2 regions of the Streptomyces sp. NPDC012769 genome follow, and region 1 is predicted to be linked to the other one. Evidence: predicted binding sites of a transcription regulator. Region 1 holds the regulator's gene; the other holds the start of a gene.
The links. Region 1 encodes HspR, which represses chaperone genes until heat shock. Its sites were predicted from a motif close to TTGAGNNNNNNNNNCTCAA; they were not measured.

Region 1 (7,270 bases):
GCCGTTCTCCTCGACGGTGCCGATGAGCGGGCGCTCGGCCTCCGCGAGAGCCGCGGCGGGGACACCGGCGAGCGCCTCGGCCGACGCCTTCTCCTCGCCCTCCATGGTCTTGCCGCCGCCGGCCAGCAGGTACGGCGCCTTGGCGTGCGCGTGGTCGCGCAGCGACATGATGAGGAGCTTCGGCGAGAGCGGCTTGCCGGTGTTCCAGGCGGGGCACTGCGACTGGCAGCGGCCGCACTCGGTGCAGGTGGAGAAGTCGAGGAGGCCCTTCCAGGAGAACTGCTCGACCTGGGAGACGCCGTAGACGTCGTCCTCGCCCGGGTCCTCGAAGTCGATCGGCTTGCCGCCGGAGGTCATCGGCTGGAGCGCGCCGAGGGCGGTCTCGCCGGTCGCGTTGCGCTTGAACCAGATGTTCGGGAAGCCGAGGAAGCGGTGCCAGGCGACGCCCATGTTGGTGTTGAGCGACACCGTGATCATCCAGATCATGGTGGTGCTCAGCTTGATCATGGCGAAGACGTAGACCAGGTTCTGGAGGGTCGCGACGCTCAGGCCCTTGAAGGCCAGGACCAGCGGGTACGAGGCGAAGTACGCGGCCTCGTAGTGCTCGACGTGGTGGATCGCGCCCTCGAGGCCGCGCAGCACGTAGATGGCGAGGCCGATGGTGAGGATGACGTACTCGACGAAGTACGCCTGGCCCATCTTCGATCCGGCGAACCGGGACTTGCGGCCGGGGCGCGAGGGCAGGTTGAGCAGCCGGATGACCATCAGGGTGGCGATGCCGAGGGTGGTCATCGCGCCGATGAACTCGATGTACAGCTCGTACGGCAGGAAGCCGCCGATCACCGGCAGCGTCCAGTCGGCCTGGAACAGCTGGCCGTACGCGGTGACGATCGTCGGCGGCAGGGTCAGGAAGCCGACGGCCACGAACCAGTGCGCGAAACCGACGATGCCCCACCGGTTCATCCGGGTGTGGCCGAGGAATTCCCGCACCAGGGTGACGCTGCGCTGGTACGGGTTGTCGGTGCGGGTGCCGGCGGGCACCGGCTGGCCGAGCTTGAAGTACCGGACGAACTGGCCGATGGCGCGGGCGAGCAGCGCAACGCCGACCACGGTCAGGGTCAGCGACACAATGATCGCGGCGAGTTGCATGAGGGGCTCCTCGGGCGGGCCTACTAAGCTGGACGCCTACTAAGCGGTAACTTATTCAGTCCGTGCCGAGATTACCGGTGGGAGCGCCGCTCTTGTAGCGGGGCTCACGGTGATCTGTGTCGCTCAGGCAACCCTTGCCGCGCGGCCTGCGTCGCCCGTGTGTCCCGGAGTCCGGCCTGCGGTGCGAGTCGCCTGGCGACGTTTACGGACTGCTGGAAGCGTACGCGCCAGGATCGCCAGATCCATGCCGAGCCAGTGGTGGTCCACATAGTGGAGGTCGAGGAGCGCGCGCTCCTCCCACGGCAGCTCCGAGCGCCCGCTGATCTGCCACGGCCCGGTCATCCCCGGACGTACGGAGAGCCGGCGCCGCCCGTCCCCGGTGGACTCCCGGTGTCCCGGCGCCAGCGGGCACGGCCCCACGAGCGACATCTCGCCCCGTACGACGTGCAACAGCTGCGGCAGGGCGGCCAGCGGGCTCTTCGTGCGGAAGGTCAGCATCCCGAAGACGCGGCCGTCCAGGCCCGCGACCGGCCGGCGGCGCAGCAGCCCGGCCCCGCCCGCCGAACCCCGCAGGGCGACGACGGCGATCAGCGGGGAGAGCAGGACGGCGAGCACCAGTCCGCCGATCACGTCCAGCGCGCGCTTGGCCGTCATGCGTTCACACCTTCCGGCGGGAATCATGGGATATGTCCGGACCTTCTCACGGAGGCGCGCTTTCGTGCCGTAGCGACGCGCCCTTTGAGCAGGCATGGCGGCGAAGAGTTGAGTCACCCCGACTCAGGTCCTTTGACTCTCGCCCGACCCTCGTGCATCCTTGAGTCAGTTCCACTCAAGTCAGTCAGCTGGAGGAATCGAAATGGCACGTGCGGTCGGCATCGACCTGGGCACGACTAACTCCGTCGTCAGCGTTCTGGAAGGCGGCGAGCCCACCGTCATCACCAACGCCGAGGGCGCCAGGACCACGCCGTCCGTCGTCGCCTTCGCGAAGAACGGTGAGGTGCTCGTCGGCGAGGTCGCCAAGCGCCAGGCGGTCACCAACGTCGACCGGACCATCCGGTCCGTGAAGCGCCACATGGGCACCGACTGGAAGATCGAGCTCGACGGGAAGAACTTCAACCCGCAGCAGATCTCCGCCTTCATCCTCCAGAAGCTGAAGCGCGACGCCGAGGCCTACCTGGGCGAGAAGGTGACCGACGCGGTCATCACCGTCCCGGCGTACTTCAACGACTCCGAGCGTCAGGCCACCAAGGAGGCCGGCGAGATCGCGGGCCTCAACGTCCTGCGCATCGTCAACGAGCCGACCGCCGCCGCCCTGGCGTACGGCCTCGACAAGGACGACCAGACCATCCTCGTCTTCGACCTCGGTGGCGGCACCTTCGACGTGTCCCTCCTGGAGATCGGCGACGGCGTCGTCGAGGTGAAGGCCACCAACGGTGACAACCACCTCGGTGGTGACGACTGGGACCAGCGCGTCGTCGACTACCTGGTGAAGCAGTTCGCCAACGGCCACGGCGTCGACCTGTCCAAGGACAAGATGGCGCTGCAGCGTCTGCGCGAGGCCGCCGAGAAGGCCAAGATCGAGCTGTCCTCCTCCACGGAGACCACGATCAACCTTCCCTACATCACGGCCTCCGCCGAGGGCCCGCTGCACCTGGACGAGAAGCTCACCCGCGCCCAGTTCCAGCAGCTCACCGCGGACCTGCTCGAGCGCTGCAAGACCCCGTTCCACAACGTCATCAAGGACGCGGGCATCCAGCTCTCCGAGATCGACCACGTCGTCCTCGTCGGCGGCTCGACCCGCATGCCGGCCGTCGCCGAGCTCGTCAAGGAGCTGACCGGCGGCAACGAGGCCAACAAGGGCGTGAACCCGGACGAGGTCGTCGCCATCGGCGCCGCCCTGCAGGCCGGTGTCCTCAAGGGCGAGGTCAAGGACGTCCTGCTCCTCGACGTCACCCCGCTGTCCCTCGGCATCGAGACCAAGGGCGGCATCATGACCAAGCTCATCGAGCGCAACACCACGATCCCGACCAAGCGGTCCGAGATCTTCACGACGGCCGAGGACAACCAGCCGTCCGTCCAGATCCAGGTCTACCAGGGCGAGCGCGAGATCGCGGCGTACAACAAGAAGCTCGGCATGTTCGAGCTGACCGGCCTCCCGCCGGCCCCGCGCGGCGTCCCGCAGATCGAGGTCGCCTTCGACATCGACGCCAACGGCATCATGCACGTGACCGCGAAGGACCTGGGCACGGGCAAGGAGCAGAAGATGACCGTCACCGGCGGCTCCTCGCTGCCGAAGGACGAGGTCGACCGGATGCGCCAGGAGGCCGAGCAGTACGCGGAGGAGGACCACCGCCGCCGCGAGGCCGCCGAGACCCGCAACCAGGGCGAGCAGCTCGTCTACCAGACGGAGAAGTTCCTCAAGGACAACGAGGACAAGGTCCCCGGTGACGTCAAGACCGAGGTCGAGACCGCGCTCACCGAGCTGAAGGAGAAGCTCAAGGGCGAGGACACCGCGGAGATCCGCACCGCCACCGAGAAGGTCGCGGCCGTCTCCCAGAAGCTCGGCCAGGCGCTGTACGCCGACGCCCAGGGCGCCCAGGCCGCTGGCGGCGACGCCGGCCAGGCCCAGGCCGGCCAGGACGACGACGTCGTCGACGCCGAGATCGTCGACGAGGACAAGCCGAAGGGCGGCGCTGCCTGATGTCGGAGGAGACCCCGGGCTTCGAGGAGAAGCCCGACGTCCCCGCCGACGGCACGCCCGAGGAGCCGAAGGCCGCCGACTCCGCCGACCAGGCGGAGGGGGCGGCCCCGGCCGGGGACGCTACGGACGTAGCCCTGCTGGCGCAGCTGGACCAGGCCCGCACCGCGCTCTCCGAGCGCACCGCGGACCTCCAGCGGCTCCAGGCCGAGTACCAGAACTACCGCCGCCGCGTGGAGCGGGACCGGGTCACGGTCAAGGAGATCGCCGTCGCGAGCCTCCTGACCGAGCTGCTGCCCGTGCTCGACGACATCGGCCGTGCCCGGGAGCACGGTGAGCTCGTGGGCGGCTTCAAGTCGGTCGCCGAGTCGCTGGAGACGGTCGCCGCCAAGATGGGTCTGCAGCAGTTCGGCAAGGAGGGCGAGCCCTTCGACCCGACCGTGCACGAGGCCCTGATGCACAGTTACGCGCCGGACGTCACCGAGACGACCTGCGTGGCGATTCTGCAGCCGGGGTACCGGATCGGCGAGCGGACCATCAGGCCCGCCCGCGTGGCCGTCGCCGAGCCCCAGCCGGGCGCGGCCCCGGCCGGCAAGGAAGACAAGAAGGCCGACGAGGAGAGCGGTGGCCCCGAAGAGGGCTAGCGCTGTGATCGTCCGAGAGGAGGGACGTCGATGAGCACGAAGGACTTCGTCGAGAAGGACTACTACAAGGTTCTCGGCGTCCCCAAGGACGCCACCGACGCGGAGATCAAGAAGGCGTACCGGAAGCTCGCCCGCGAGTACCACCCGGACGCCAACAAGAACGACGCCGGCGCCGAGGCGCGCTTCAAGGAGATCTCCGAGGCGAACGACGTCCTCGGCGACCCGAAGAAGCGCAAGGAGTACGACGACGCCCGCGCCCTCTTCGGCAACGGCGGCTTCCGGGCCGCCGGTCCGGGCGGCGGCTCGTTCAACTTCGACCTGGGCGACCTCTTCGGCGGCGCCCAGGGCGGTCCCGGTGGGGCCGGCGGCTTCGGCGGCGGTCTCGGGGACGTCTTCGGCGGCCTGTTCAACCGGGGCGGCGGTGCGGGCACCCGCACGCAGCCGCGTCGCGGCCAGGACATCGAGTCCGAGGTGACGCTCAGCTTCACCGAGGCCATCGAGGGCGCGACCGTCCCGCTGCGGATGTCCAGCCAGCAGCCCTGCAAGGCCTGTTCGGGCACCGGCGACAAGAACGGCACCCCCCGGGTGTGCCCGACCTGCGTCGGCACCGGGCAGATCTCGCGCGGCAGCGGCGGCGGCTTCTCGCTGACCGACCCGTGCGTGGACTGCAAGGGGCGCGGCCTGATCGCCGAGACGCCCTGCGAGGTCTGCAAGGGCAGCGGACGCGCCAAGTCCTCCCGCACCATGCAGGTCCGCATCCCGGCGGGCGTGAGCGACAACCAGAAGATCCGGCTGCGCGGCAAGGGAGCCCCCGGCGAGCGCGGCGGGCCGAACGGCGACCTGTACGTGGTCGTGCACGTCGACGCCCATCCGGTGTTCGGCCGCAAGGACGACAACCTCACCGTCACGGTGCCCGTCGCGTTCGACGAGGCGGCGCTCGGCGGGGAGATCAAGGTGCCGACGCTGGGCGGCCCCGCGGTCACGCTCAAGCTTCCCGCGGGCACCCCCAACGGCCGCACCATGCGCGCCCGGGGCAAGGGCGCGGTCCGCAAGGACGGCACGCGCGGCGACCTGCTGGTGACGGTGGAGGTCGCGGTGCCGAAGGAGCTGGACGACAAGGCCCGCGAGGCCCTGGAGACCTACCGTCAGGCCACGGCGGGCGAGGACCCCAGGGCAGAGCTGTTCCAGGCCGCGAAGGGAGCTTGAGGAGATGGACGGCCGTCGCCGCAATCCTTATGAACTGACCGACGAGACGCCGGTGTACGTCATCTCGGTGGCGGCCCAGCTCTCCGGTCTGCATCCGCAGACCCTGCGTCAGTACGACCGTCTGGGCCTGGTGTCCCCGGACCGCACGGCGGGCCGCGGGCGCCGCTATTCGGCCCGTGACATCGAGCTGCTCCGTCAGGTGCAGCAGCTGTCGCAGGACGAGGGCATCAACCTGGCCGGCATCAAGCGCATCATCGAGCTGGAGAACCAGGTGGCGGCGCTGCAGCAGCGGATCGCCGAGCTCTCGTCGGCGGTCGAGGGCGCGGCGGCGGCGATGCGCCAGCGCGAGGCCCAGGTGCACGCCTCGTACCGGCGCGATCTGGTCCCGTACCAGGACGTGCAGCAGGCGAGCGCCCTGGTGGTGTGGCGGCCGGGTCACAAGCGCGGCGAGTAGCCCTTCGCACGGAGCTTCCGGGACCCCCTCTTCGGAGGGGGTCCTTCGCGTGTGCGGGACCGGGGCCGCGTCACGGGATGAGCTCGGCCACGATGTCGGCGGCGGTCTGCCACCAGGGCTGTGCGCCGGTCCCGAAGGCGGCCGCGAGGGCGGTGCCGACGGCCTGGTCCCGCGGGGTGACGCCGCAGGTCCAGTCGGCGTCCACGCGGCCGTCTCCGGCCGATTCCAGGGTGCCGAGGGGGCGTCCGTCGCGGCTGAGCCGGCTCTCGCCGTACGAGCAGGGCACGAGCCGGTAGCGGGTCTCGGAGCGCGTCCCGGTCAGGACCGCGTCGACGCGGTAGGAGCGGCGGGAGAGGCGGCCCTTGGCGGGCCGGACGAGGGCGGGTTCGCCGGCCACGGTGAGGGTGAGCCGCGCGGGGTCGCGGGTCCCGATGGGGACGAGCCGGTCGGTGGCGGCTCCGGGGTCCCGCCGGAGCTCCACGGTGGGCAGCCCGTGACCGGAGACGCGCAGGGTGCCGGCGGGGCCGTCGAGGTCGATGTGGACGTACACGCGGGTCAGTTGTCCCGTCCGAGGATGCCGGACTGGGCGATGAGGTAGCCGAGCTGGGCGCGGCTGCCGCTGCCGAGGGCGGCGGCGAGCTTGGCGATGTGGGCGCGGCAGGTGCGGACGTTCATGCCGAGGCGGCGGGCGATGGCCTCGTCGACGTGTCCTTCGACGAGGAGTTTGGCGATGGAGCGCTGGACGCCGCTGATGCCGTTCTGGAGCGGCTGGTAGGCGACGGGGGCGTCGAGGGGGGTGGCCTGGAGCCAGAACTGGTCGAAGACGCCGCCGAGATACTCGACGAGCCCCTGGTGGCGCAGTTCGAGTGCGATGGTGCGGTCGCGGCTGGCCGGCACGAAGGCGACCTTGCGGTCGACGATGATGAGCCGGTCGATGATCTCTTCGAGGGTGCGGACCTCGACCTCGGGCCCTATGCGTTCCAGATAGGCCAGGGTGATGGGCTGGTGGCGCGCCGTGTGCTGGTAGAGGGTGCGCATCTTGATGCCCTTGCCGAGCAGGGGGCGGACCCGGCGGAGTGCTTCGCCGAAGGTGTGGGCGCTGCGGCCCTTCCCCGGTTG
Region 2 (7,270 bases), on a different contig from region 1:
TAGTGGTCGCGGAAGGTGTGGTTCTGCGCCGGGTCGAGGACCTCCAGGAGCGCCGCCGCCGGGTCGCCCCGGAAGTCGGAGCCGACCTTGTCGATCTCGTCGAGCAGGACCACCGGGTTCATGGACCCGGCCTCCTTGATCGCGCGGACGAGACGGCCGGGCGCCGCGCCCACGTAGGTGCGCCGGTGGCCGCGGATCTCCGCCTCGTCCCGGACGCCGCCGAGGGCGACCCGGACGAACTTGCGCCCCATGGCGTGGGCCACGCTCTCGCCGAGCGAGGTCTTGCCGACGCCGGGCGGGCCGACCAGGGCGAGCACGGCGCCGCCGCGCCGGCCTCCGACGACGCCGAGGCCCCGCTCGGCGCGCCGCTTGCGCACCGCCAGATACTCGGTGATGCGCTCCTTCACGTCGTCCAGACCGGCGTGCTCGGCGTCCAGGACGGCCTTGGCGCCCTGGATGTCGTACCGGTCCTCGGTCCGCTCGTTCCACGGCAGTTCGAGGACGGTGTCGAGCCAGGTGCGGATCCAGGAGCCCTCGGGCGACTGGTCGCTGGCCCGCTCCAGCTTCTCGACCTCCTTCAGGGCCGCCTCGCGGACCTTCTCGGGCAGGTCGGCGGCCTCGACGCGGGCGCGGTAGTCGTCGGACTCGTCGCCCTCGCTCTCGCCGTTGAGCTCGCGCAGCTCCTTGCGGACCGCTTCGAGCTGACGGCGCAGCAGGAACTCGCGCTGCTGCTTGTCGACGCCCTCCTGGACGTCCTTGGCGATGGTCTCGGCGACGTCCTGCTCGGCGAGGTGGTCGCGCAGCTGCGTGGTGGCGAGCCTGAGGCGGGCGACGGGGTCGGCGGTCTCCAGGAGCGCGACCTTCTGCTCGACGGTGAGGAAGGGCGAGTAGCCGGAGTTGTCGGCGAGGGCGCCGACGCCGTCGATCTGCTGGACGCGGTCGACGACCTGCCAGGCGCCGCGCTTCTTCAGCCAGCTGGTGGCCAGCGCCTTGTACTCCTTGACGAGTTCGGTCACGGCGCCGGGCAGCGGGTCGGGCAGGGTCTCCTCGACGACGGTGCCCTCGACCCACAGGGCGCCGCCGGGTCCGGTGGTGCCGGCGCCGATGCGGACACGGCCGAGGCCGCGGATGAGCGCGCCGGGGTCGCCGTCGGACAGCCGGCCGACCTGCTCGACGGTGCCGAGGACGCCGGTCCCGGCGTAGGTGCCGTCGACCCGGGGCACCAGGAGCACCCGGGGCTTCGCGTTCCCCCCGCGCGCGGCGGCCTGGGCGGCCTCGACCGCGGCCCGCACGTCGTTGTCGGACAGGTCCAGCGGCACCACCATTCCGGGCAGCACGACCTCGTCGTCGAGCGGCAGCACAGGCAGAGTGAGCGGCACGGACGCCATGGACTCAGAAGCCATGATCTCCCCTTCGGCAGTCAAGTTGAGCTATGTGGACTCAATGCACCTGCGCCGCGGAATGTTCCCCACCGCGTGTTCGCTCTGAGCGATCACCCTCCCACACACCGCGAACAGGCGATGTAATGCCCTCATGGATATCGCAGCCATTACATCGGCCTGGGTGGCCGGCTGGACCGTCTCCCGGGGCACTCCGGCCGCCGTCGTCGAGCCCTGGGGATACCGGATCGAGGTGGGGCACCCCCGGCATCCCTTCCGGCACGTGCTGCCCCACCCGGACGCGATGTCCGTCGGAAAGCTGTGCGCGGACATCACCGAGCCGTGGGCGTGGCTCAAGGTGATGGCGACGCCCGAGGAGGTGGCGCCGTGGATCACCGAGGGGTGGACGATCCCGGACGACCCGGGCTTCATGATGACCAAGACGCTGGACCCGTCCGCCCGCCCGGCGCCTCCCGAGGGCTACGCCCGGACGACGGAGACCCGTGACGGGGTGATCCGGGTCCGGATCCTCGCGCCCGACGGCACCCTCGCCGCCCGGGGACAGATCGCCCCGACCGGGGCGACCGCCGTCGCCGACCAGATCGAGACGGACCCGGCCCACCGCCGCCGGGGCCTCGGTGCCAATGTGATGCGCACCCTGGAGGCCGCCGCGGCGCAGGCCGGCGCGACGACCGGTGTCCTGTCGGCGACCACGGACGGGATGGCGCTCTACGACTCGCTCGACTGGTACCACCGGGGCCCGCTGACCGGCATCGTCCGCACCGGTTGAGCCGTTCCGGCTGCGCCGGGGCCGGGTGAGCGGGCATGCTCGGCTCATGGAGTACGGGAAGCGGTACGGGGCCGGGGCGTTGCTGGCCTCGGTCGTCGCGCTCGTCGCCGTGGCCGGCTGCGGCCAGGCACCGACGGCACCGGACGACCGGCCGGACACCACCATGAGCATCCCGCCGGCGCCGAGCGGACCGGCCGACGGCACGACGACGGCCACGGCCACCGCGGGCGGTGACGGCGACGAGCCGGCCCCTCAGGAGGTGCTCGTCGAGGTCGTCGTCAACGGCGGCCTCGCGGGCGTCGTCAACAAGCTGGTCGTCCACCACGACGGCAGCTACACGCTCCGCTCCGGCACCAAGCCCGCCCGGGAGGGCCGGATGAGCGCCGCCGGGGCGGCCGAGCTCCGCGCCGCCCTGGAGGACCCGGCGTACGCGAAGGTCCCGGCCCGCCCCACCGGAGGGGCGACGGTGGCCGACGGCTTCACGTACTACATCACCCACGCCTACCGGCTCGTGGTCGCCCGGGACGGCGAGGACCGGCCGGCCGCCCTCCAGCGCGTCCTCGACGCCCTGCCCGGCGGCGGCCCGCCCACCGCTCCCTGACCCCACCGCGCGGGCCCCCGGGGCTCGTTGAGCGTTTGCCCCGGCCGCCCGCGACCGCCCAGGATGGCCGGGACGAACACGTACACATCGAGCCACGGAGTGAGCATGACCAGCCCCGTCACCCTCGACCGCCGCGAGGGCCCGTACGGAGAAGTCGTCCTGCGGCAGCGCGACAGCCACTACGAGATCATCGCCAACGGCACCTTCCTGATGGACACGTCCGACGGCCGCTCCGAGCGGCTCCTCATGGACGCGGCGCTCGACGCCCTGCCCGGCGGCCTGCACGGCCGTGCCGCCGTCCTCGTCGGCGGGCTCGGCGTCGGCTTCTCCCTCGCGCACGCCGCCGCCGACCCCCGCTGGGGCCGGATCGTCGTCGCCGAGCGCGAGGAGGCGATCATCGACTGGCACCGTGAGGGTCCGCTCGCCGCGATCTCGGGTCCCGCGCTCGCCGATCCGAGAACCGTGATCCTGCACACGGACCTCGTCACGCATCTGCGCACCTCGCCCGACACGTACGACGCCCTGTGCCTCGACATCGACAACGGGCCCGACTGGACGGTCACCGCGGACAACGAATCCCTTTACTCCGCCGAGGGTTTGGCGGCCTGCGCGGCCCGGCTGAACCCGGGCGGAATCCTCGCGGTGTGGTCGGCGCGACCCTCCGCCGATTTCGAAGAGTCGTTGCGGAATGCCGGATTCAGCGGGGTACGGACGGAAGAGGTCCCCGTTGCCCGGGGCGTCCCCGATGTGGTCCACCTCGGTGTCCGGCCCGCCTGATCACCTGCGTAGCCTTGACGCCGCCGGTGCCTCTAGGCTGCTGCACCGACATCGGCGACGCGAGGCGGGGCAATGGAGCAGACACACACCACTCACCACGGTGCGGCGACCACTCCGGGGGCCCAGCGGCGCGTCCTTGTCGTCGAGGACGACGCGACGATCGTCGAGGCCATCTCCGCGAGACTGCGCGCCGAGGGCTTCCTGGTGCAGACCGCGACCGACGGGCCGGCCGCCGTGGACGCCGCCGAGGCGTGGCAGCCGGACCTGATGGTGCTCGACGTGATGCTGCCGGGCTTCGACGGCCTGGAGGTGTGCCGCCGGGTGCAGGCCCAGCGTCCGGTCCCGGTCCTGATGCTCACCGCACGGGACGACGAGACGGACATGCTGGTCGGCCTGGGGGTCGGCGCCGACGACTACATGACGAAGCCGTTCTCGATGCGCGAGCTGGCCGCCCGGGTGCACGTGCTGCTGCGCCGGGTGGAGCGGGCCGCGCTCGCGGCGGTGACCCCGCGCAGCGGGATCCTGCGGCTCGGCGAGCTGGAGATCGACCACGCGCAGCGCCGGGTGCGGGTGCGGGCGGAGGACGTCCACCTGACCCCGACCGAGTTCGACCTGCTGGTCTGCCTGGCGAACACGCCGCGCGCGGTGCTCTCCCGCGAGCAGCTGCTCGCCGAGGTGTGGGACTGGGCGGACGCCTCCGGCACCCGCACCGTGGACAGCCACATCAAGGCGCTGCGCCGGAAGATCGGGGCCGAGCGCATCCGCACGGTCCACGGCGTGGGATACGCGCTGGAGACCCCGGCGCCGTGATCCGGCGGGGACGCGCCGCGAACCGGCCGAGCCGTCCGGGCCGTCCGGGCCGGGGCGCCGGCCGCGGGGACCGGCGGCGCCGGATAGTGATCTCGATCAAGACCAAGCTCGGCGCGCTCGTCGTCGGCGCGGTCCTGCTGACCTCGGGTCTCGCCCTGGTGGCGATCCGGACCTCCACCGAGTTCCGGTACATCACGATCTTCGCGATGATCGCGACCCTGCTGATCACCCAGTTCGTGGCGCAGTCCCTGACCGCCCCGCTGGACGAGATGAACCACGTCGCCGGCTCGATCTCGCGCGGCGACTTCAGCCGCCGGGTGCGCGGCGCGGACCGCCGCGACGAGCTGGGCGACCTGGCCTCGACGATCAACCGCATGGCGGACGACCTGGAGGCGGTGGACCGGCACCGCAAGGAGCTGGTCGCGAACGTGTCGCACGAGCTGCGCACGCCGATCGCCGCCCTGCGCGCGGTCCTGGAGAACGTCGTGGACGGCGTCTCGGAGGCCGATCCGGAGACCATGCGGACGGCCCTGAAGCAGACCGAGCGGCTCGGCCGGCTGGTGGAGACGCTGCTCGACCTGTCACGGCTCGACAACGGTGTCGTCACGCTCAGGCGACGCCGCTTCGAGGTCTGGCCCTATCTCTCCGGCGTGCTCCGGGAGGCGAACCTCGCCGCCTCGCAGCGCGGCCTGTCCTCCACCTCCGGCCTGCACAACCGCACCGACGTCCATCTCCACCTGGACGTCTCCCCGCCGGAGCTCACGGCGGACGCGGACGCGGAGCGGCTGCACCAGGTGATGGCGAACCTGATCGACAACGCGGTGAAGCACTCGCCGCCGCACGGGCGCGTGACGGTGCGGGCACGGCGCGGACCGTTTCCGGACTCGCTGGAGCTGGAGGTCGAGGACGAGGGCCCCGGCATTCCCGAGTCGGAGCGGCACAAGGTCTTCGAGCGGTTCAACCGGGGCACGGTCCCGGCCCAGCAGGGTCCCGGCAGCGACGGCGGCACCGGTCTCGGCCTGGCGATCGCCCGCTGGGCGGTGGATCTCCACGGTGGCCACATCGGAGTGGCCGAATCGTCACGCGGCTGCCGCATCAGACTCACTCTTCCGGGCAGCCTTCCTTCACGGGATTGACGTAGGGTTCGAACCGGAAGCTCGCGTTCTGCGTGTACGTGTACGACTGCTCGTACGGGATGCCCGCGGGACCCGGTCAGGGGTGCGGCCCACAGGGCCGCAGCCGCGGTTCTCCGTACCCTCACCGAACCGGAACCACGCTTGTTTCCCGCCATTCACGGCACCGAAACACGTCGTCAAGTGTGACTTGCGCGACGTTGGAGTGCCCGGCCTGCACCTCCAGGCCAGGGAGGCGTAGCCTTTATTTCCGCTGTCCATCACCTTGTGAAGCGGAAGAGGGCGGTTGCCGCCGTGTCGTCTCAGTCCCCCAGTACCCCGAGCTCCCCGACCGACCAAGACGGGCAGGGTCAGTCCCCTGCCGCCGCCTTCGGTGCCAATGAGTGGCTCGTCGACGAGATCTACCAGCAGTACCTCCAGGACCCGAATTCGGTCGATCGTGCCTGGTGGGACTTCTTCGCCGACTACAAGCCCGGAGCGTCGGAGACCCCGGCCGCCCCGGCAGTAGCCACCCAGACCCCCCAGAGCGCCCCCGCCGCGCCGCAGACGGGCCCCGCACAGGCCGCGCCTGCCGCTCCGGCGGCCGTTCCCGCTCCGGCCGCTCCCGCGGCTCCGGCCGCCGCCCCGGCGCCCGCCGCCGCGGCCCCCGCTCCCGCGAAGCCGGCCCCCGCCGCTGCCCCGGCTCCGGCCGCCCCGGCGAAGCCGAAGGCCGCGGAGCCGGCGGAGGCCCCCGCAGGCCCCGAGCTGATCACCCTGCGCGGCCCGGCCGCCGCGGTCGCGAAGAACATGAACGCCTCGCTGGAGATGCCGACGGCCACGTCCGTCCGCGCCGTCCCGGTGAAGCTGCTCTTCGACAACCGGATCGTCATCAACAACCACCTGAAGCGCGCCCGGGGCGGGAAGATCTCCTTCACCCACCTCATCGGCTACGCGATGGTGCAGGCGATCAAGGCCATGCCGTCGATGAACTACTCCTTCGCGGAGAAGGACGGCAAGCCGACCCTGGTCAAGCCGGAGCACGTGAACTTCGGCCTCGCCATCGACCTGGTGAAGCCGAACGGCGACCGCCAGCTCGTCGTCGCCGGCATCAAGAAGGCCGAGACGCTGAACTTCTTCGAGTTCTGGCAGGCCTACGAGGACATCGTCAAGCGCGCCCGCGTCGGCAAGCTGACGATGGAGGACTTCACCGGCGTCACGGTCTCCCTGACCAACCCCGGCGGCCTCGGCACCGTCCACTCCGTCCCGCGCCTGATGCCCGGTCAGTCGGTCATCATGGGCGTCGGCTCGATGGACTACCCCGCCGAGTTCCAGGGCACCTCCCAGGACACCCTGAACAAGCTGGGCATCTCCAAGGTCATGACCCTGACGTCGACCTACGACCACCGGGTCATCCAGGGCGCGGCCTCCGGCGAGTTCCTGCGGATCGTCTCCAACCTCCTCCTCGGTGAGGACGGCTTCTACGACGACGTCTTCAAGTCGCTGCGCATCCCCTACGAGCCGGTCCGCTGGCTCAAGGACATCGACGCCTCGCACGACGACGACGTCACCAAGGCCGCCCGTGTCTTCGAGCTGATCCACTCCTACCGGGTCCGCGGCCACGTCATGGCCGACACCGACCCGCTGGAGTACAAGCAGCGCAAGCACCCCGACCTGGACATCACCGAGCACGGCCTCACCCTGTGGGACCTGGAGCGCGAGTTCGCGGTCGGCGGCTTCGCCGGCAAGTCGATGATGAAGCTCCGCGACATCCTCGGCGTGCTCCGCGACTCGTACTGCCGCA

Region 2: a site for HspR is predicted at 1,426-1,444, ahead of lon (endopeptidase La). Genes of this name have one in related genera too.

Annotation. Positions count from the first base shown of each region.
Region 1 covers NZ_JBIBCP010000005.1:426,983-434,252, forward strand. The annotation lists gene ACFY7C_RS27185 ((Fe-S)-binding protein) at 1-1,149, opposite strand, end outside; gene ACFY7C_RS27190 (sugar transferase) at 1,273-1,803, opposite strand; gene dnaK (molecular chaperone DnaK) at 2,006-3,850, shown strand; gene grpE (nucleotide exchange factor GrpE) at 3,850-4,491, shown strand; gene dnaJ (molecular chaperone DnaJ) at 4,522-5,697, shown strand; gene ACFY7C_RS27210 (heat shock protein transcriptional repressor HspR) at 5,702-6,151, shown strand; gene ACFY7C_RS27215 (hypothetical protein) at 6,222-6,701, opposite strand; gene ACFY7C_RS27220 (helix-turn-helix transcriptional regulator) at 6,707-7,270, opposite strand, start outside.
Region 2 covers NZ_JBIBCP010000004.1:350,376-357,645, reverse strand. The annotation lists gene lon (endopeptidase La) at 1-1,403, opposite strand, end outside; gene ACFY7C_RS22935 (GNAT family N-acetyltransferase) at 1,534-2,169, shown strand; gene ACFY7C_RS22930 (hypothetical protein) at 2,216-2,770, shown strand; gene ACFY7C_RS22925 (spermidine synthase) at 2,876-3,547, shown strand; gene ACFY7C_RS22920 (response regulator transcription factor) at 3,620-4,357, shown strand; gene ACFY7C_RS22915 (ATP-binding protein) at 4,441-5,493, shown strand; gene ACFY7C_RS22910 (multifunctional oxoglutarate decarboxylase/oxoglutarate dehydrogenase thiamine pyrophosphate-binding subunit/dihydrolipoyllysine-residue succinyltransferase subunit) at 5,785-7,270, shown strand, end outside.